One region of the Saccharopolyspora sp. 6M genome, then DNA from elsewhere that is predicted to be linked to it. Evidence: riboswitches for the same ligand, from Rfam matches in the RefSeq annotation. Region 1 holds a riboswitch; each other region holds the start of a gene.
What was found. A riboswitch is a leader RNA that binds a small molecule or an ion and turns the genes downstream of it on or off. The one in region 1 is predicted to bind thiamine pyrophosphate.

Region 1 (7,045 bases):
CCCGCAACGCACCCCACGCTGTACCTGGTCGCCACGACCGGGAACCCGAACTACGGCGACGAGCTGATCGCCGCGACCTGGCTGAAGTACCTGGCCAGAGTCGCCCCCGACAGCGAGGTGTGGCTCGACTGCCCCAACCCCGGCCCCAGCGAGGTGCTGCTCGGCCACCTGCACCCGCACGTCCGGTTCACCGACACGCTGTGGCGGCTGTGCTGGTCGGCGCCCTCCGACGAGCCGTGGGAGGTGGCGTCGTTCGTGCAGCACGCCATGATCAACCCGGGGTTGGCGCCGCACTGGCTGGCCGGGATCGAGCTCGCCGCGCGCGCCGACCTGGTGCACATCATCGGCGGCGGGTTCATCAACTCGATCTGGCCGCGGCACTACGGGCTGCTGGCGGGCGCGGTCGCCGCGGTGCGCCGCTCCGGCGGGCGGGCCGTGATGACCGGGCAGGGCCTGTGGCCGACGCCGGAGGAGGCGCGCCCGCTGGTGCGCAACCTCGCCTCGCAGTTCGAGCTGATCGACGTGCGCGACGAGCCGTCGGCCGAGCTGCTCGACTCCGCGGGCCAGCTCACCGCCACCGGCGACGACATGTTCTTCGGCATCGCCCCGGAGCTGTACCGCACCGACGACCTGCGGGACGTGATGATCTGCCTGCAGTCGGACCTGCTGGACGTCACGGTGCCCGCGCTGGCCGGGTTCCTGCTCGACACGCTGCGCGCCTGGGACGTGCGGCCCGAGCAGGTCGGCGTCATCGAAGGCATCCCGCGGGTGGACCGCGAGGTGTTCGCCCTCGTCGAGCACGACCTGCCCGGCGCCCGCTTCTACCCGTTCTCCGAGATCATGGACCACGGGCTGCCCGCCGCCGCCGGCCAGCGCTGGCTGTCGACCCGGTTCCACATGCACCTGATGGCCGCGGCCGCCGGGGCGCACGGCGTCGCCGTGTCGATCAACTCCGGGTACTACACGAACAAGCACCGGTCGCTGATCCAGCGCGGCTCCGGCTGGGGCCTCAGCGAGGGCCTCCAGGTGCCGCCGCAGCCGCGGGAAGGCGGCTACGAGCGGTCGACGCTGGACGCGCTGCAGGAGGCCAAGTCGAAGCTCGCCTGGTCCATCTACGGGGACTGAGCCGCCGGGCCGGGCGGCGGCGCGCTCAGGCCGCCGCCTGCCCGGTCTCGCAGGTGCCCTCGGCTCGGGGCCGCAGCACGTGGATGTCCGCGGACGATTTTTCAGGCTCCGTTTCCGCCTGGGCGGACTCGGCGTCCGCCCGGCGGTCGGCGATGTAGAAGGGGGCTGCGGCCAGCACCGGCACCAGCATCCCCGCCAGCATGATCAGAATTGAAGTCCCCGTACTCAAGGCCACCGAACCCCGCGCGGTGGGAGGCGGACCTCCCACGACCGAACACGCCGAACGAACGTGTCGTGAGCCTCATCGTCGTGGCTGAGGGTGTTCGTTAACACCGCTCGAAAGTGCTCCTGATCACGCTTCCCGCGAGCGCCCGCACCGCGGCTGACCACCCGCGTCACCGCCCCCGCCGCGCCGCAGGGCACGTCGCGGAGGGTGATCGGGTCCGGGTATTCGCCGCAGCGCGGAAACCGTGCCGCCGCAACGACTTCTCACGCCGGGAGCCACTGCGCCGTCGGCCACCGCTCCAGGCGCCACGCGCCGTCCCAGAACATCCACTCGTACTCGGTGGCACGCGCGAACGCGGCCAGCATCCGCTCCCGCACCGGCTCGTCGGCGGCCGCGGCCGCCCGGTCGGTGAGCTCGCGGGCCGCCAGCACCGCTTCGGCGAACTCCTCGTCGGCGTAGGTCTCGATCCACCGCCGGTACGGGTGCGCCGACACGTCGCCGACGGCGGCGAGGATCTCACTGCCCACGTGCTGGTACACCCAGAAGCACGGCAGCACCGCCGCCAGCAGCACCGGGTAGGGGTCGACCAGCGCGCTCGCCCGCAGGAACGAGGTGTAGGCGGTGCACGACGGCGAGGTCGCCACCCCCGCCAGGTCGTCCGCGGAGAGCCCGAACTCCTCGACGTAGCCCGCGTGCAACCGGCGCTCCTCCACCAGCGCGCCCCGCGCGGCCCCCGCGAGGAACGCCGCGTCCGCCGGATCCTCGGACCGGGTCGCGGCCGCCGACAGCGCCTGCGCGAACGCGATCAGGTAGCGGGCGTCCTGCACGAAATAGAACGCGAACCGCTCCCGGTCGAGGGTGCCGTCGGTGAGCGCCGCGTTGAACGGGTGCGCCACCACGGCCCGCTGCAGCTCGGCGGTGCGTTCCCAGGCGCGGGCGCAGAAACCGCCCGCGGGCGGATCGGGCAACCTGCTCATGACCTTCGTCCTTCCGATCTCACCACCAGCGGTGGAAGTGGTGCACGGGCCCGTGCCCGCGGCCCACGTCGAGGCGCTCCGCGGCCCGCAGCGCCCCGGTCAGGTAGTCCTTGCCGTCCCGCACGGCGGTCGCCCAGTCGGGCCTGCGGGGACGCAGCGCCGCGATCGCCGCGGACAGCGTGCAGCCGGTGCCGTGGTCGTTCGCGGTGTCGATCCGCTCGCTGCGCAGCCACCGCACCTCGCCGTCGCCGCGGAACAGGTCGGCGCTGGCGGGTTCCGCGCGCAGGTGCCCGCCCTTGAGCAGCACCTGCTTCGCGCCCAGGTCGGCGAGCCGCTGCGCCTGCGCGGCCATCTCGGCCAAGCCGGTGATCTCCGGCTCGCCCAGCAGGTCCGCCGCTTCCGGCAGGTTCGGGGTGATCAGGTCGACGCGCGGCAGCAGCTCGTCGCGCAGCACCGCGACCGCTTCGTCGGCGAGCAGCCGGTGGCCGCTCTTCGCGACCATCACCGGGTCCAGCACCACGTGCGGCGGGGCGTAGCGGTCCAGCACGGCGACGACCGCGCGGATCACCTCGGCGTTCGCCAGCATCCCGATCTTCACCGCGTCCACCCGGACGTCGTCGAGCAGCGTCGTGAGCTGGGCGGTGACGAACTCCGGCGGTACCTCGCGGACCTCGGCGACACCGGTGGTGGTCTGCGCGACCAGCGCGGTCACCGCGGACATGCCGTAGGCGCCGTTCGCGGAGAAGGCCTTCAGGTCCGCTTGGATGCCGGCTCCGCCGCTGGGATCGGTCCCCGCGATCGAGAGCACGTTCGGGACCCGGTCGGATCCGGGCAGGGCAGCACGAGTGGTCACGTCGGTGACGTCCCTCCGCTAGCACGAACTAGGTCAGGTTCGACGGGTCTGCTCTCAGCCCGGCCGTCCGGGCACCCCGCGTCACTGGCCCCAACCTAGCAACGGGCGTCAAGCTGCGGACTCACTCGACGAGGCCGATGATCGCGCCCGCGGTGAACCGCTCCCCCGCCCTGCCCTGCCGCCACAGCGTTCCGCTCGCCGGGGCGCGCACCGTGCGCGGGGCGCCGTCGGTCACCACCTCGGTCACCGGGGCTCCGCTGCGCACCCGGGCGCCGTCGGGGACCAGCCAGCGGGCGAGGGAACCGGGCTCCCGCGGATCGTCGTGCGGACGCGGGAAGTGCAGGTCCGTCACGGGGTGCGCCTCCGGGTTCCGCTCGCTCGACGCGCCCAGCATGGGCGGTGATCCTTCTCACCACAAGCGGGTTCCGCGCCCGGCGCCCTGGTTCGAGCGGCCCAGCACCGGGTCAGCGGCGAGTCGAGACCGCTCCGCCGAACAGCCGCTCTCACACGATCGGAGCAGCGCAGCCGCCGGTCGCCCCCGCCACGCGAATGCAACGTGCGCGCTGATCGTTCCGTCTAGAGTTCGAGATCCGGCCAGTGGACCGAAGCCGGACGAACTGCGCGCCCGCGGGTCGTCCTGACAGGTATGGGGGTGGGACGGCAATGTTCCCCGATCAAGAGCACGTGTGGTGGATCGTCGGAGCGGGCAAGCGGGTCCGGCACGCGATCACGGTGCGCCCGGGCGCCAGACCGGCCGGTGATCCGGTGCAGACCCTGTGCGATGCGACGATCAAGCTCCCGCACGAGACGTGGCCCGCCACCAAGGAACCGTCGAGCCGCCGCATCACGGAGCGTTGCGCGGAGTGCGAGCAGGCGGTCGACGAACAGCTCGCGCGTGACGGCGATCTCGTGGTCACCACCTGGGACGCCTAGGGCGAGGGAAGTCACACCGCTCAGGGCTGATCGCCTAGTGAGGCGACCCTGCGTGGCGGATTAAAGTTGACGCAATGGACACCACTGCCGACGCCCCCCAGACCGCCCGTTCCCGCCGCTCCGCCCGGCCGGATCCGGCGGAGGTATGGGCTCCGCTGGCCGGTCTCGCCGACGCCGCAGCGCAGGGCGGGACGTCCGGAGCCGTCGCCATCACCCGCGGGTTCGACCGCAACAGCAGGCTGCGCGCCAAGGCGCTGCGCGACCTGCTGGAGGAGCGCGGGGTGGCGGCCATCGAGATCACCCCGGCCGTGGGCAGCGAGCGGCTGCTCGCGGACAGCGAGATCACGTCGGTGGTGAACCTGATCGGCGCCGGTTCCTGGCAGCCGTACCGGCTGGCCGCGAAGCTGCGCGCCCCGCTGCTGGCGGTGCGCGGCGACGAGGAGGCCGGGCAGGACTCGCGGGACGTCATCGGCGTCACCGCCGCCGAGGACCGGCGCGACGTCGCCCTCTCGCACGTGGCGGTGCGCCCGGAGACCGAGGGCCAGGGCAGCCTGATCGTCACCGCCGACGGCGAGCCGATCTCGGTGCCCGGCGGTTCCGCGGTGGTCACCCTGCGGGAGCAGCGGCTGGAGGTCCGGCTCGCGGGCCCGGACTTCGCCGAGCAGACCTTCGCCGCCACCGAAGTGCGGGTGGAGACGGCTGACGCGCCGCACCGCCTGGTGCGCGACGAGCTGCCCATCGCCGACTTCGAGGGCGCGCTGACGTTCACCGCCGAGCCGGGCGCGCTGACGGTCCGCCCGGTCTGACCTGCCGCTTCCTCGCGCGGCCCCGGCGTCCGGGGCCGCGGGGAAGCGATGTCACAGCACCCGGTTCAGCAGCGCGACCAACGCCGCCAGCACCACGCCGACCAGCGCCAGCGCGAGCGGGGCGAGCGTGCCGGGGAACAGCGCGTTGGCGATCGTCCAGCCGAGCACGAACAGCGCCACCAGGCCCAGCAGCCCGATCATCGCGGTCATCAGCGGCCGGTGCCGCGGCAGCGCCCGCAGGTTCCCGCGGGCGACCGGCGTCATCCGCTGGAACGTGATCCACACCGGTAGCGCCACGAGCGCCACGACGAGCACGCCGAACAGCGAGTCGGCCCGGCTCGGCTCGTGCCCGAGGCCGAGCAGCAGGCCCAGCACGCCGACCGCGAGGACCAGCAGCACGCGGTGCAGGGTGCGCCACAGCATCCCGTCGTATCCAGCCATGATCGCAGTCTCCCAGCAGCGCTCACCCGGTGGTGGAACCCCGCGGGCACGAGCCGGTGGAATTCCAAGATTAATCAGGCGAACACCCGTCACGTCCGTGATCCTGAGTCGTCTTACCAGTGGAGGACGCACCGGACGAGCGTTCCCCCAGGGAGGGAGGCCACGTGGCTGACGACGAGAAGTGGCAGGTGAGCTGCCGCGATGTGGCGGGCAGGCGGCGGAACATGGCGGTGTACGTGAACCAGGGCAACGTCGTGGTCGTCGCTCCGCCCGGGGAGACGGCGGTGCTGGCACCATTGGAGGCGGGTCGCCTGCGGGCCGCGATCCGGGAGGCCGTGGTGGCCGCGGCGGCACCGGAACACACCATTTCGGACCGGTGAACCCTTCCCCCGCGTCGCCCCCCGAGGCATTATCTACCGATGAGTAGCTAAATCGGAGGAGACGCGTGGCGATGTGGCGACGGCCGGCGGGACGGACACGAGGCGAAGCGGCGAAGGCGGCCGTCCAGGCCGGGGCGGACCGGCTGGCCCCGACGCTGCAGACGCTGTGGCTGCTGATCAGGCAGGGCGTCGTCCGCCCGATGCGCCCGGACAAGCTGCTGCGCATCGTCTTCGCCTGGCGGCGCTGGGGCGTCACCCCCGCGCTCGGCTACGCCGTCGCCGCGATCCGGCATCCCGACCGGCCCGCCGTGATCGACGAGCGCGGCGCGCTGAGCTTCCTCGAACTGGAGCAGCGCACCACCCGCCTCGCCCGCGGGCTGCGCGCCCGCGGCATCCGGGACACCAGCCGGGTCGCGGTGCTGTGCCGCAACCACCACGGGCTCGTCGAGACCATCGTGGCCTGCGGCAAGATCGGCTCCGACGTGGTGCTGCTCAACACCGGCCTGCGCCCGCACCAGATGCGCACCGTGCTCGACGAGCAGCGGGCCGACCTGCTGATCGCCGACGTCGAATTCGTCGAGGCGCTGCCCGACCTGGAACTGGACGTGGTGCTCGCCTGGACCGAGGGCACCACTCGCAAGGCCACCCTGGAGCACCTCATCGGCAGCTCCGCCACCGGCACCCTCCCGCGCCGTCCCCGGCACGCGCGGGTCATCGTGCTCACCTCCGGCACCACCGGCACGCCGAAGGGCGCCCGCAGGCCCGCGCCGCCCGGGGTCGGGCCCGCCGCCACGATCATGTCGCGGATGCCGCTGCGCGCCGGTGAGCGGATCATGCTGGCGGCGCCGATCTTCCACACCTGGGGGCTCGCCGCGTTCCAGCTCGGCTCGGCCATCGGCGCCACCCTCGTGCTGCGCCGCAAGTTCGAACCGCAGCAGGCGCTCGCCGCCGTGCAGCGGCACCGCGCCACCGCGCTGTTCGTGGTTCCGGTGATGCTGCAGCGCATCCTGGACCTGCCGCGGGAGGCGATCGAGCCCTACGACACCTCCTCGCTGCGGATCGTGGCCGCCAGCGGTTCGGCGCTGCCCGCCGACCTCGCCACCCGGTTCCAGCGGGTGTTCGGCGAGGTCCTCTACAACTTCTACGGCTCCACCGAAGCGTCCTGGGTGAGCATCGCCACCCCGCGCGAACTCGCCGAAGCGCCCGGCACAGCGGGCCGCCCGCCGCGCGGCACCAGCGTGAAGATCCTCGACGAGCGGGGCGCGCAGGTGCCCGACGGCGAGACCGGGCGGATCTTCGTGCGC
Region 2 (7,045 bases), on a different contig from region 1:
TAGCGCGCCCGCGCCGATGAGGGCGATACCGCCGATCTTCGCGGCGGACGGGCTGGTCGGGGGTTCCCCGGAAGTCATCAGTGCCACTCGATTCCCAGTCGGCGGGCCTGCCGGGCGCGCTGCCGACTCGCCCGCACCTTGCGCAAACGTTTGATCAGCATCGGATCGGCCCGGACGGCCGCCGGATCGTCCAGCAGATCGTTCAGCACCTGGTGGTACCGGGTGCCGGACATGTCGAACAGCTCGCGGATGGCCCGTTCCTTGCCGCCCGCGCCCTTCCACCACTGCCGCTCGAACGCGAGGATGCTCAGCTCGCGGTCGCCGAGCTCCTGCCCCGCCGCGGGCTCCGGAGCGTCCGAAGTGGACTCATCGGGGGGGATGCGCGGCAGCGGCTCGGTGGGCGGGTCGACCGCCCGCAGGTGCCTGCCGGACGCGGGTTCGCCCACCGCCGCGCGACCCTCGGTACGCGCCAGTTCCTCGCACTGCCGGGCTATCTCGTGCACGGTCAGCATCTGGGCGGCGTCCATCTGGCTCCTCGCGTCGCGATCCGGGGATCCCCGCGTTCGCCGAATCACACGGGTGTGATTCCGGGCCCATTACATCACGCGCGCCCGCCCGCCGTGCGCGGCCAACACGCCCTCCGCGGAGATCCGCGGGCACCTCGGCGAAGATCACTCCGACGGGCGGCGCCCAGCCGAGCGCAGCCACTCCCGAGGCGGTCCGGAGACGGCAACCGATACCCTCCGCCGCATGGCTGTTCACCCGATCCGCATCGTGGGCGACCCGGTGCTGCACCACCCCACGCGCCCCGTCGAGCGGTTCGACGACGCGCTGCGCACCCTCGTCGAGGACATGTTCGAGACGAACACCGCCGCGAACGGCGCCGGGCTGGCGGCCACCCAGATCGGCGTGGACCTGCGGGTCTTCGTCTACGACTGCCCCGACGACGAGGGGGTCCGGCACCGCGGCGTCGTGGTCAACCCGGTGCTGGAGACCAGCGAGATCCCGCAGACCATGCCCGACCCCGAGGACGACTGGGAGGGCTGCCTGTCCGTCCCCGGCGAAGCGTTCCCCACCGGCCGGGCGAGCTGGGCGAAGGTCACCGGCTTCGACGTGGACGGCGCGCCGGTCGAGGTGGAGGGCACCGGGTTCTTCGCCCGCTGCCTGCAGCACGAGACCGACCACCTGGACGGGCACCTCTACCTGACCCGGCTCGTCGGGCGGAACGCGCGGGCCGCGAAGAAGGCCGTCAAGCGCAACGGCTGGGGAGTCCCCGGCCTCTCCTGGGACCCGGCGGTCGAAGGCGATCCGTTCGCTGAGGAGGATTGAGCTCCTCCCGTTCCGCAGGGGGTGGGTGGCGGGTGGTCCTGTTGATCGGGTGGTCGTCAGCTCAGCGGCTTCGCCGCTGACAGGAAAGAGACGCGGACCCGTCGCGCGAGGTCGGGTCGGGTGGGGCCGGTCAGCGGGGGAAGGCCTCGGTTTCCAGGGTGACGGTGAACGGGGCGGGCAGGTCGAGCGGTTTGCCGAACGGGACCGAGTGCGATTCGCGGTAGGCCTCTCGCCGTCCGGCTCGGAGAACAGGGTGATCGTGGGCCAACGCGGCGCGAAGCGGTCGATGAGCAAGTAGAACGGGATGCCGGCCTGGGCGTACGCACGGAGCTTGGTCGTCCGGTCGGTGTCGGCATTGCTCTTCGAGGTGATCTCGACCGAGAGCAGCGCGTCCTCCCCCGGGAGCACGACCGCTGGAGTCATCCGCTCGCGGAGCACGACGAGGAGATCGGGCACCACGATCCGCGAGCTCGACGGCAGGGCGATGCCCTGGGTCTGCAGGACCTCCCAATCGTCGGGCAACGCCCGCACCAACGCCTTGTTCACGCGGCTGCCGATGAGGTCGTGGTTCTGGTCCGGCGGCGGGGACATCACGATCCTCTCTTCGATGATCTCCGCGCGCCAACCTTCGGGAAGATCGAGGCCGTTCCAGACCTCGACGAACGTCTCCCAGGACGATTCCTGGAGCACCGGGGCAGCACTCGCAGCGCGGTCACCTCCTGTGCCGGTGTTGTCACGCACCGCATCCTCCCGGTCTGACAAGGTTTCGTTTTCCCTGCTAGACAGCCTAGTGTCGATCAGCTTCGCCGTCACCGGCACGAACCGGGACTTGGCAGGGCGGCATCACGGGGCTAGCCTCGGCGCCGACAACTGATCGCGGGAGCTCGCACCGGAAGCGGGCTGAGAGGGCGGCTGGATCATCCGATCCGGGGCCGCCGACCGCCCGAACCTGACCGGATAATGCCGGCGTAGGGAGTGAACGGCCGTGGCCGACGTGCGTCCTGAACCGTCCTCTGTGGACTCCGATTCCCCTGGTGTGACCACCGGACCGATCAGCGGGTCCCGCAAGGTGCACCGCGAGGTCGGCGACCTGCGGGTGCCCGCCCGCCGCATCGAGCTCAGCAACGGCGAGCACCTCGACGTCTACGACACCTCCGGGCCCTACACCGACGACGCCGCCACCATCGACGTGCACGCGGGCCTGCCCCGCACCCGCGACGGCTGGCACCGCGAGCACCCCACCCAGCTGGCCGCCGCCAAGGCCGGGGTGATCACCCGCGAGATGGAGTTCGTCGCCGCCCGCGAGGACCTGCCCGCCGAGTTCGTCCGCGACGAGATCGCCCGCGGCCGCGCGGTGCTGCCCGCCAGCCACCGCCACCCCGAGAGCGAACCGATGATCATCGGGAAGAAGTTCCTGGTGAAGGTGAACGCGAACATCGGGAACTCCGCGGTGACCTCCTCGGTGCCCGAAGAGGTCGAGAAGATGGTGTGGGCCACTCGCTGGGGCGCCGACACGATCATGGACCTGTCCACCGGCAAGCGGATCCACGAGACCCGCGAGCGCATCCTGCGCAACTCGCCGGTGCCGGTCGGCACGGTGCCGATCTACCAGGCGCTGGAGAAGGTGAACGGCGACCCGGCGAAGCTCACCTGGGAGATCTACCGGGACACCGTGGTCGAGCAGTGCGAGCAGGGCGTGGACTACATGACCGTGCACGCCGGGGTGCTGCTGCGGTACGTGCCGCTGACCGCGCAGCGCGTCACCGGGATCGTCTCCCGCGGCGGTTCGATCATGGCCGCCTGGTGCCTGGCGCACCACCGGGAGAGCTTCCTGTACGAGCACTTCTCCGAGCTGTGCGAGATCCTCCGCGAGTACGACGTCACCTTCTCGCTCGGCGACGGGCTGCGGCCCGGCTCCATCGCCGACGCCAACGACCGCGCCCAGTTCGCCGAGCTGGAGACCCTCGGCGAGCTCACCGGGATCGCCCGGGCGCACGACGTGCAGGTGATGATCGAAGGCCCCGGGCACGTGCCGATGCACAAGATCGCGGAGAACGTGCGGCTGGAGGAGGAGCTGTGCGACGAGGCGCCGTTCTACACCCTCGGCCCGCTCACCACGGACATCGCGCCCGCCTACGACCACATCACCTCCGGCATCGGCGCGGCGATGATCGCGCAGGCCGGGACCGCGATGCTCTGCTACGTCACGCCCAAGGAGCACCTCGGGCTGCCGGACCGGGACGACGTGAAGACCGGCGTGATCACCTACAAGATCGCCGCGCACGCCGGTGACCTCGCCAAGGGGCATCCGCGGGCGCAGGAGTGGGACGACGCGCTGTCCCGGGCCCGCTTCGAGTTCCGCTGGACCGACCAGTTCAACCTGGCGCTCGACCCGGACACCGCGAAGGCGTACCACGACCAGACGCTGCCCGCAGAACCCGCGAAGACCGCGCACTTCTGCTCGATGTGCGGGCCGAAGTTCTGCTCCATGAAGATCACCCAGGACGTCCGCGACTACGCCAAGGAGCACGGCCTCACCAGCGTCGAGGCGATCGAGGAAGGCATGCGGGAGAAGTCCGAGGAGTTCACCGGTTCCGGCGGCGAGGTCTACCTCCCCATCGTGAGCTGATCGGGATGACGGACGCGGTGGGCGGCGCTCCGGTGTTTCGCATCGGCAGGTTCCGCACGGGCCGGATCGACGGCGGGACGGGGTCGTAGCATGGGCCGGATGCACGAGACACCCGGCCACCTGCGACGACCCGCGCACGACACGGCCCCGCCGACGGCGCTGACCATCGCCGGGTCGGACTCGGGCGGCAGCGCGGGGATGCACGCCGACCTGCGGGCGTTCTTCTCCTGCGGGGTGCACGGCATGACGGCCGTGACCGCGGTGACCGTGCAGAACACCGTCGGCGTCACCGGGCTGGTGGAGATCCCGCCGGAGACGGTCGCCGCGCAGATCGGCGCCGTCGCCACCGACATCGGGGTGGACGCGGCGAAGACCGGGGTGCTGTCCTCGGCCGCGACCATCGAAGCGGTGCTCGCCGCCTGCGACGAGCACGGCATCGGCCGCGGCCGGCGCACCCCGTTCGTCGTGGACCCGGTCGCCGCTTCCCGCAGCGGAGAACCGCTGCTGCGCCCGGACGCGCTGGACGCGCTGCGCGACGAGGCCTTCCCGCGGGCGACGCTGGTGACGCCGAACCTGGACGAGGTGCGGCTGCTCACCGGCATCGACGCGCGCAGCCGGGACGACCTGCTGGACGCGGCGAAGGCCGTGCACGACTTCGGACCGGACTGGGTGCTGATCAAGAGCGGGCACCTGCTGGACGACCCGGAGTGCGTGGACCTGCTGTTCGACGGCACCGACGCGATCCAGCTGCCCGGGCCGCGCTACTCGACGGTGCACACGCACGGGGCGGGCGACGTGTTCGCCTCCGCGATCACCGCGGCGCTGGCGAAGGGCGCGTCGATGCCGGACGCGGTCGCCGCGGGCAAGCGGTTCGTGACGCGCAGCGTGGAGCACGCCTACCCCCTCGGCGCCGGCGTCGGGCCGGTGTCGACGTTCTGGCGGGTGAGCCCGCGCTCGTTGTGAGCGGGGCGTCCCCGGCCGCCGGAGCGCGCTGGGTACCGTCGCCGTCGGAGCAGCCGCCCGCGGCACCCGCGGCCGCGAACGGCCCAGCGGACACGCCACGAACGGGCTTGAGATACCGAATCGGGTGATTTTCGCCCGCGCGGGTAACTCACAAGGCGGGTCACGTCGACATAGAGCGTGAGGCTCGCAGCCCCCGCCGCGCTCCCGAGCGACGGCGCCGCGTGCGCTGCGCCCGTCCCGCACAGGCAACGAGAACGTCAGGAGCGAAGCGCCGCCGTGGCAGCACCCGGGTGGACGACCATGAAGGACCGGCTCCTCGCCGGGCTCAACACCGAGGCCGGCGCCCCCGACCTCCGACGACGCCAGTACGCGATGGCGGTGCTGGTCACCGCGGTGGTCGCCACCGCCGTCGGCTGGCTGCTGGACCTGCGCACCCCCGCGCTCATCGGCGGGCTCACCGCGGTGTTCGCGCTGGTCGCCGCGGGCGGGCAATCGCTGCGCTCCGACCTGCACCGGTTCTCCTGGTTCGGACCGGCGCTGGTGCTGGTCGTGGCGGTGGGGCCGCTGCTCCGCGAGATCCCGGTGCTGGCCGGGCTGCTGGTGGCGGCCGTCGTGTTCGGCTCCGGCATGCTGCCCGCCCTCGGCGAGCAGTACCGGGTCAGCGGCCAGACCTTCGCCGCGGCCACCCTCGTGTCCACCACCACCGGCATCGGATCCGGCGAACCCGCCTGGATGCTGTTCCTGTCCACCGGGGCGGGTGCGGTGTTCGCCCTGGTGCTGCGGGTGCTCATCGGCATCGGCGATCCGACCCGCGCCACCCGGCACGCCGTGGCCCGGACCCTGCTCGAACCCGGGCCGGGCGTGCTGGAGATCGCCGCGAGCGCCTGGCGCGCCGACGGGTCGAGCACCTGGCTCGGGCAGGTCCTCGCCGGGGCGGCCCGGTTCCGCGCCGCCCGCGAAACGCTGCTCGCCCAAGCCCAGCGGGCCGACCGGATCGAAGCGGAACGGCTGCACCGCATCGTCGTCGAAGCGGACCTGGTCGCCGCCGAACTCGCCCGCGCGGTGCGCTCCCGCGCCTGCACCGGGCTGCCCGCGATGGCCCGCGTCGACCCGGCGCAGGCCGTCGTCGCCGCGGGCGGCAGGCAGGACCTGCCCGAAGCGGTGCGCGGCATGAACGAAGGGCTCGACCGGATCCGCGGCGCCGTCGTGCAGCGCACCGAGGTCGCGGCCAGCCCGCCCGCGCCCGGTGGCCGCCGCCAGCGCGCCATCGGCGGCGTCAAGGCGCACCTGTCGCTGCGGTCCTCGCTGTTCCGGCACGCGCTGCGCTGCACGCTGGCCGTCGCCGTCGGCATGGTGATCGTGCTGCTGCTGGACGACCCGTCCGCGTCCACGCTGCTGCTGGCGCTGTACGTGGTGCTGGCGCCCGCGGCGCGGGACAGCATGAACGGCGCGCTGGAGCGCACCGGCGGCGCGGTGCTCGGCGTGGTGGTGCTGGCCGCGCTGATCACCCTGCTGCCCGGGGTGTACCTGCTGGTGCCGGTGATCGTCGTCGGCATGCTGCTCGGGGTGGAGCGGCTGCGCACCGACTACCAGGTGCTGCTGAGCTCGCTGATCGCGGTGACCGTGATCGACCAGGCGATGCGGCTGGACCGGCCGCTCGCGAACATCGCGATCAGCTTCGCGTCCAACACGGCCGTCGGCGCGGCCATCGCGCTCGGCGTCGGCTACATCAGCTTCATCGTGCTGCCCAGCAGCATGGTGCCGGACGTGCGCGGGGCCATCCGCTCCACCGTGTGGTCGGTGTCCGAGCTGCTGCGCAGCGTGCGGGCCGCCGGGCAGGGCCACGAGGTGCGCGCCGCCATGCAATCCGCGCACGTGCTGGCGCTGCGGCGCACCCAGGACCTGCTGGGCATGCCCGCGCTGCTGGACGAACCGGACTCGGACGAGGACCCGCAGACCACGCGGGCCGCGGCGATCGCGCTGGACGCGCTGCGCCAGGACGTGGCGACGCTGGCGTTCCGGCCCGAGGGCGAACTCGCCGTGGCGGTGCCCGCGCTCAAGGCGGTGGACCAGCTGCTCAGCGGGCGGAGCAACCCGAAGATCCCGGACATCCAGTCCGCCGGG
Region 3 (7,045 bases), on a different contig from region 1:
GTCGGGGTCGAGGCGCAGTCCGACCTCGTCGCCGACCGCGGGGGCGTCGGCGATGTGCGCGACGGCCTCCACCTGACCGAGTTCCGGTACGGCGACCGCGAGCCGGACGTGGTCGTGCCGGTGCACCCGTTCCCGCACCTCCCCCAGCGGGCCCGTCGCACCGGGATTTCCGGGCCGGGTGCCCCGGGCGCGAACTCCGGCGGCGCGCAGCCCGAGCCGCGCCGGACCGTCCTTCGCGGTCACGTCGACGGTGCCCAGCGCGCACGTCGCCACGCCGTCGCGGACCTCCGCGGGCAGGAACGTGGTGCAGCCGAGGAACGCGGCCACCTCCTCGTCCGCCGGGTGCCGCCACAACAGGTCGGGAGTGTCGGCTTGCAAGATCGTGCCGCGGGACATCACGGCGACCCGGTCGGCGAGGGTGAACGCCTCGTCGTGGTCGTGCGTGACGACGAGTGCGGTCGAGTCGCCGCGGCCGAGCAGCGCCGCCAGGTCCACCGCGAGCCGTTCCCGCAGCATCCGGTCCAGCGCGGAGAGCGGTTCGTCCAGCAGCAGGAGCTCCGGATCGGCGGCGAGCGCGCGGGCCAGCGCGACCCGCTGCGCCTCGCCTCCGGACAGGTCGGTGACCCGGCGGTCCTCGTAGCCGGCCAGCCCGACCAGCTCCAGCAGCTCGGCGACGCGCGCCGTTCGCTCCGCACCGCCGACGCCGCGCATCCGCGGCCCGAACGCCACGTTGCCCGCCACGTTCCGGTGCGGGAACAGCTGCCCGTCCTGGAAGACCAGCCCGAACCGGCGGTGGTGCACCGGCACCGAGGCGAGGTCCCGCCCGTTCCACCGCACCTCGCCCGCGGTGGGCCGTTCGAGCCCGGCGACCGCTCGCAGCAGGGTCGACTTCCCGCAGCCGGACGGTCCGAGCAGCGCCAGCACTTCGCCGTCCAGCACGGAGAGCCGCACGTCGCGCACCACCGTGGTGCCGCCGAAGCGGACGGTGAGCCCTTGCACTTCCAGCCCCATCAGAAGTCCTCCACGGCGTCGGTGCCCACCCGCAGCCGCTCGATGAGCACCACGCCGAGCACGGTGACGACCATCAGCAGCGCGCAGGCGGCGTAGGCGAGTTGCGAGTTGAGTTCGCCCGGCCTGCCGAGCAGCCGCGCAATGGCCACCGGCAGCGTCGGCGCATCGGGCCTGGCGAGGAAGCTGGTGGCGCCGAACTCCCCGAGCGCCACGACGAACCCGAACCCGGCGGCGGCCAGCACGGAACGCACCGCGAGCGGGAAGTCGATCTCGCGCCGCACCCGCCACGGCCCGGCGCCGAGCGTCGCCGCGGCCTGCCGCAGCCGGTCGTCGATGGCCCGCAGCACCGGCAGCACGGTGCGGATCACCAGCGGTGTCACCACCAGGGCCTGCGCGAACGGCACGAGCAGCGGCGAGGTGCGCAGCTCGCCGGGCAGCGAGCCGAGCGTGATCAGGTAGCCGAAGCCGACCGTCACCGCGGACACCCCCAGCGGCAGCATCAGCGCGAGGTCGAGGCTCTCCGCGACGAACCTGCGGCGCACGGCGACGAGCACGAACGAGGCGAGCAGCCCGAGCAGCAGCGCCATCCAGGTGGCGTCGACCGCGGTGCGCACCGAGTTCAGCGCGGCTTCGAGCCCGGTGACCTCCAGGGTCCCGGGCTGCCCGGTGCCCAGCAGCGCGCGGTAGCCCGCGAGCCCCCACCCGTCCCTGGTGGACACCGACCGCGCCAGCAGGGAGACGATCGGCGCGAGCAGCCCGCACAGCACCGCACCGGCGAGCCCGACGATCCACCACTCGGCGCCTTGCGGCGGCCGGGCGGTGGTCGCGGGCGCGCGCAGCCGCAGCGCGGTCTCCCGACGGCGGCGCGCGATGGTGGCCACGAGCAGGGCGGCGACGACGGCGACCAGCTGCAGCAGGGACAGCGCCGCGGCGCCGGGCAGGTCCAGCAGCTGCACGGTGCGCAGGTAGATCTCCGTCTCCAGGGTGCGCAGCCGACCGCCGCCGAGCACCAGCACCACCCCGAAGCTGGTGGCGCTGAACAGGAACACGACGGCCGCCGCCGATCCGAGCGCGGGCAGCAGCGCGGGCAGCGTCACCGAGGTGAAGGTGCGCAGCCGCCCGGCTCCCAGCGATCGGGCGGCGTCCTCCATCCGCCGGTCCAGGTGCCCCCACAACCCGCTGACGGTGCGCGCGACGACGGCGACGTTGAAGAACGCGTTGGCCAGCACGATCGGCAGCACTCCCCCGTCGGCGCCGAACAACGCGCGGAAGGCCATGCCCACGACGATCGTCGGCAGCACGAACGGCACGGTCACCGCGACCCGCAGCAGCCCTGTGCCGGGCAGGACGAGCCTGGCGAGCACGTAGGCGAGCGGCAGCCCGCAGAGCAGCGCGACCGCGGTGGACGCGGCGGCCTGCCCGAGGGTGAAGCCGACGAGCCGCCAAGTGGCCGGCTCGGCGAGCACCGCTCCGACGTCGCCGCGCACGCCCAGCCCGATGATCGCCGCGACGGGCCAGGCGAAGAAGACCCCGAGGAAGCCGAGGACGACCGCCGCGGCCAGCGCCACCGGAACCCGGCGGCGGAGTTCGCCGGTCATCCCCGGACCAGCGTCCGCCACTGCTCGACCCACCGGTCCCGGTTGTTCTCCACCTCGTCGGCGGGCAGTTCCGCGGGCCGCGACGGCAGCGGCGCGCTGGCCGCCCAGCCTTCGGGCAGCGGCACCCCGTCGACCGCGGGGTACACGTACATCTGGTCGGCGACCTGACCTTGGAACTCGGGCGAGAGCAGGAAGTCCACCACTTCCCGCGCCGCCTGCGGGTCCTTCGCGCCGGTGAGCACGCCCGCGTACTCGACCTGCCGGTAGCAGGTGTCGAGCAGGGCCTTGGTGCGCGGCGCACCGTTCTCGTCGACCTCGGCGGCGGGCGAGGACGCGTAGGACAGCACGATCGGTCGCGGCCCCTGGCCGGTGGAACCGGAGAAGTCCTGGTTGTAGGCCTCTTCCCAGCCGGAGGACAGCCGCACGCCGTTGGCGTCGAGGGCGCGCCAGTAGTCCTGCCAACCGGGCTCGCCGAAGGCGTCGATGGTGCCGAGCAGGAACGCCAATCCAGGGGAGGACGTCGTCGGGTCCGGCATCGAGGTCAGGTCCCGGTAGCGGGGATCGGTGAGGTCGCGCAGCGTCGTCGGCTCCGGCAGCCGGTGCGCGGCGAACCAGGCGGTGTCGATGTTGAGGCACACGTCGGCGACGTCGACGGCGGTGAGCCGGTTCTGCTGGTCCTGGGCGTAGCGCTGCGGTCCGCGGTCGGCGGCGGCGGGCCGGTACGGGGCGAACACGTCGGCGCGCAGCGCGCGGGAGGCGAAGGTGGAGTCCACGCCGTAGGCGACGTCGCCGAGCGGTGCCGCCTTGGACAGCGCCAACTTGTTGGTCAGCTCTCCGGCGTCACCGCTGTTGCGGATCTCCAGGTGGATGCCGCTGCGCTTCTCGAAGTCGGCGAGCAGCGCCGGGTCGGCGACGAACGAGTCGTGCGCGACGAGGGTGACGGTGCGCGCCGCGGTGTCATCGCCGGAGCTCCCGATGAGCGAACATCCGGTGGTGAGCGCGGCGGCGGCGAGTGCCGCGGCCCAGCGCAGTAAGGGGTTCAACGGTCCTCCCGAGTAGCACACCGGTCTCGGCCACGCGTGCGAACTCGAGCTGATCGCGACACCTCCCTGCGCCGGCATGATCCGGTTCAGGTGCGGACGGTCGAGGGGATGCGCCCCTCCTCTCAGCCCAGCGCGCTGGACTCCCGTGGCGACCGGCAGTCTACGTGCCGCCACCGAGCCGGGGGTCGACGGTCGCGTTCCGGCCGTCCGACGACCACCATGTGGGCATGACCGAACTGCTGAACGACACCCAGGTCGCCGAATCGCTGTCCCGGCTACCGGAGTGGGCCCAGGACGGCACCACGATCGTGCGGAGCGTGGAGTTCGCGAGCTTCCCGCAGGCCATCCAGGCGGTGAACCGGGTCGCGGAGATCGCGGAGAGCGAGAACCACCACCCGGATCTGGACATCCGCTGGCGCACCGTCGTGTTCGCCCTCTCGACGCATTCGGCGGGTGGCCTCACCGCGAAGGACTTCACGCTGGCGGAGGAGATCGACGGGGTGGTCGACGCGTTGACGTGAGCCGGTCAGCGCACCGGTCGGCCGAGGACGAGCCCGGCGGCTTCGGCGGCGCAGCCCCAGGACAGCGACACCCCGCAGCCGGAGTGCCCGTAGTCGTGCACGACGGTGGCGCCGCCGAACCGTTCGGTTTCGAGCCGCACGGCGTCGCGCCCGGGGCGCAGTCCGACGGTCTCGCCGAGGACTTCGGCGCCGGCGAGCAGCGGTTCGACCTGCGCGCAGCGGCGCAGCACGGCGGCGCTGTCGTCGCGGTCGTGTGCGCGGGACCAGTCGTGCTCGCCCGCGACGCCGCCGAGCACGACTTGGTCGCCGTGCGGGACGTACGAGGTGAACTCGGGTCCGGCGCCGACTTCGACGAAGTACTCGCTGATGCCGGGGTTGCGGACGAGGACGTGCTGCCCCCGCACGGGCCGCACGCCGGGGTCGCCGACGAGCTCGTGCGCGCCGACCCCGGTGCAGTTGACGATGCGGTCCGCTTCGGCCGCGGCGTCGGCCAGCGAGGACACCGGGCTGATCAGCAGTTCGCCGCCGGCGGCGAGCAGTCTCCCGGTGAGGTGTTCGAGGTAGCGCGGCATGTCGATCAGCGGGAGCGTCGCCCGGTAGCCGCTGCGGAACCCGGCGGGCAGCTCGTCCGGGGTGCAGCGGCGCAGGTCGGGCAGCAGCAGCGCTTCGGGCGGCAGCTGGTCGCCGAGGTCGACGCGGGCGGCCATCCGCCCGGTGGCGAGGTGCACTCCGCTGGTGTCGTCGGCGGCCAGTTCGACCAGCGCGCGGTAGGTGTCGGCGACCCACCGGCGCACCCGGTCGGCGGGTTGCAGCAGCGCCGGCCCCCAGATCGCGCCGGCGACGGCGGAGGTGGTGTCGGCGGGTGGCTCGTCGGTGCGCACGCGCACCGGCACGCCGGATTCGGCGAGGATCACGGCGGTGCTGAGCCCGCTCACCCCGGCTCCGATGACCAGGACGGTCCCGTTGGCGGCCATTTCGGCACGCTAGCAGCGTTGCCCGCCGCGCACGGCCTGCTCGGGGCGGGTTTCGCGGCCGCTCGGCGCGGTCCTAGTCCTCGACGATGGTGATCGTGCCGGTGCCGCCGCAGTTGCTGCACCCCTTGCCGTTGCAGTCTCCGCAGATCAAGGTGATGTGCTGCATGCGCACAACGTAAATCGCCTGGTCATGGCGTGCGACTCAGCTGTGCCGGGGTGCGCCGCCCGCAGTTCGCGGCGGGCCGCGCTGCGCTACCGACCCCGCACGCCTTTCACTCGGACGTGCCCGAGCGGGGTGCGGCGGCGGGTCGGGGAATCGCGTTCGCCGGGTGTTCGTCATCGATCGGGGGTCAGCCGATCGCGGTCCGAGGCAAGGAGCACCGGAATCGAGGAACGGCCGCTTCCCCATCCGCCGTCGGTCCCCCGGCGTACCGTTCCGGGCGTGGAACGGGTCGATCGCACGAACACGTTTATCGAGGTGGCCGAGGACTGCCCGGTCACCACCGCGACGGTGCCCCCGCTGAACGCAGAGGCGCCGTCGGTGGCAGCGCGCACCTACCGGCTGATCGCCGAGCACCCGTACGAGTTCACGTCCGGTGACGTCATCTTCACCGTCTTCGCGGACCGCGCCGCCATCCCGGACGAGGAGCGGGCGGACGCCCGCCGGGAGTTCTTCGCGCGGAGCAGGGCCTGCCTGCGCTCCTCGCCGCTGGGCAAGCGCTACGGCTGGGGCATCCACGCAGACGCCCGCGGCCGCCTGGCCCTGTACGCCGTGGACGGCCCGGAGTACGCGGAGTTCACCTCGGGCCGGCGCACCGGCGAGTCAGGCGAACCGATCACCTGCACCAAGGCGCTGCGCAGCACCCGAGCCTGAACCCGGGGCGACGAGCGGCCGGTCACCGCGCCCGCCCGTCGCGGGACATCCGCAGCAGCGGGTACGGACGCCCCGCATCGTCGAGCTCGCTGCGGCCGGTGACGGTGAACCCGTGCCGGAGGTAGAACCCGACGGCCTGCTCGTTCTGCTCGTTGACGTCCACGGACGTCACCCCGAGCTCGGCCACCGCGTGCGCGAGGAGGGCTCGGCCCACTCCTCGCCCGCGGTGCGCCGCGTCGACGAACAGCATCTCCAGGCTCGTCCCGGACGTGCCCGCGAAACCGACCGGCGCACCGCCGAGTTCGGCGACGCTGAGCCGCACCTGCGGGAAGTGCCCGACGGGCAGGCGTTCCTCGATCTCCGCACGGTGCCGCGGATCGAGGAACGCGTGGGTGGCATCGACGGCGCTGCGCCAGATCCGCACGAGTTCCGGGTGCTCCTCGGGCCCCGTCGAGTCGCGGATCCTCGGCTCAGCCACGACGACCTGCGCGATCCAGCGGAGTTCGCCCGAATTCCGGTCCGGAGGACCACGTGCCCGGGAGCGCGTGGCCGCCGGCGACCTGCTTGATCCAGCGGACTCGGTGCGATGCCAGGAAGACGCGCACGTCAGCGATGTCCTCCCCAGCCGTTCGCATCCGATGCGGTCTCGTCGTTCGGTTCGCAGCGGAGCGGGCAAGTCGATCCGGCCCCGCGACGTCCGTGGACCTTAGCCGTGCGGCGAGCGTGTTGTCGCCCACGTTCGCCCGGCTCGCGCCGGACCAGCACCCGCCCGTCGTGTGCGCGAGGTCATGCGCCCCGGTCCGCGGAGCCGGGAATGCCGCCGGTGCGCGGCGAGTTGGAATAACCGAATCCGATTCGGAAAGAAGGACCGTGAGCATGCCGAAGCACGATGCACTCCTGCGCGCCCGCTACGGGGATCAGCCCGCTCCCGCCACGATCTTGTGGAACCAGCAGGTCGAGGCCCTCCTAGCCCACCGCTCCGTGCGGGCCTTCACCGATGAGCCGGTCCCCGAGGGGGCGCTCG

Region 2: linked by a shared signal. The riboswitch ahead of thiC (phosphomethylpyrimidine synthase ThiC) and the one ahead of thiD (bifunctional hydroxymethylpyrimidine kinase/phosphomethylpyrimidine kinase) in region 1 are both predicted to bind thiamine pyrophosphate.
Region 3: linked by a shared signal. The riboswitch ahead of LCD31_RS04040 (thiamine ABC transporter substrate binding subunit) and the one ahead of thiD (bifunctional hydroxymethylpyrimidine kinase/phosphomethylpyrimidine kinase) in region 1 are both predicted to bind thiamine pyrophosphate.

Annotation. Positions count from the first base shown of each region.
Region 1 is NZ_JAIUJZ010000270.1:438-7,482, forward strand. Features, by position in the region: gene LCD31_RS27050 (polysaccharide pyruvyl transferase family protein) at 1-1,125, shown strand, start outside; gene LCD31_RS27055 (hypothetical protein) at 1,151-1,360, opposite strand; gene LCD31_RS27060 (TenA family protein) at 1,615-2,328, opposite strand; gene thiD (bifunctional hydroxymethylpyrimidine kinase/phosphomethylpyrimidine kinase) at 2,348-3,181, opposite strand; TPP riboswitch at 3,175-3,270, opposite strand; gene LCD31_RS27070 (hypothetical protein) at 3,303-3,575, opposite strand; gene LCD31_RS27075 (hypothetical protein) at 3,845-4,114, shown strand; gene LCD31_RS27080 (hypothetical protein) at 4,189-4,920, shown strand; gene LCD31_RS27085 (hypothetical protein) at 4,972-5,361, opposite strand; gene LCD31_RS27090 (hypothetical protein) at 5,526-5,741, shown strand; gene LCD31_RS27095 (AMP-binding protein) at 5,813-7,045, shown strand, end outside.
Region 2 is NZ_JAIUJZ010000169.1:3,316-10,360, reverse strand. Features, by position in the region: gene LCD31_RS21045 (LytR C-terminal domain-containing protein) at 1-78, opposite strand, end outside; gene LCD31_RS21040 (DUF3263 domain-containing protein) at 78-380, opposite strand; gene LCD31_RS21035 (peptide deformylase) at 751-1,329, shown strand; partial or broken gene LCD31_RS29805 (Uma2 family endonuclease) at 1,609-1,920, opposite strand; TPP riboswitch at 2,196-2,321, shown strand; gene thiC (phosphomethylpyrimidine synthase ThiC) at 2,315-3,958, shown strand; gene thiD (bifunctional hydroxymethylpyrimidine kinase/phosphomethylpyrimidine kinase) at 4,058-4,921, shown strand; gene LCD31_RS21015 (FUSC family protein) at 5,222-7,045, shown strand, end outside.
Region 3 is NZ_JAIUJZ010000021.1:114,106-121,150, forward strand. Features, by position in the region: gene LCD31_RS04030 (ABC transporter ATP-binding protein) at 1-1,011, opposite strand, end outside; gene LCD31_RS04035 (iron ABC transporter permease) at 1,011-2,609, opposite strand; gene LCD31_RS04040 (thiamine ABC transporter substrate binding subunit) at 2,606-3,652, opposite strand; TPP riboswitch at 3,699-3,809, opposite strand; gene LCD31_RS04045 (4a-hydroxytetrahydrobiopterin dehydratase) at 3,880-4,173, shown strand; gene LCD31_RS04050 (FAD-dependent oxidoreductase) at 4,179-5,147, opposite strand; gene LCD31_RS29470 (DUF6157 family protein) at 5,590-6,021, shown strand; gene LCD31_RS04060 (acetyltransferase) at 6,044-6,499, opposite strand; gene LCD31_RS04065 (NADPH-dependent oxidoreductase) at 6,898-7,045, shown strand, end outside.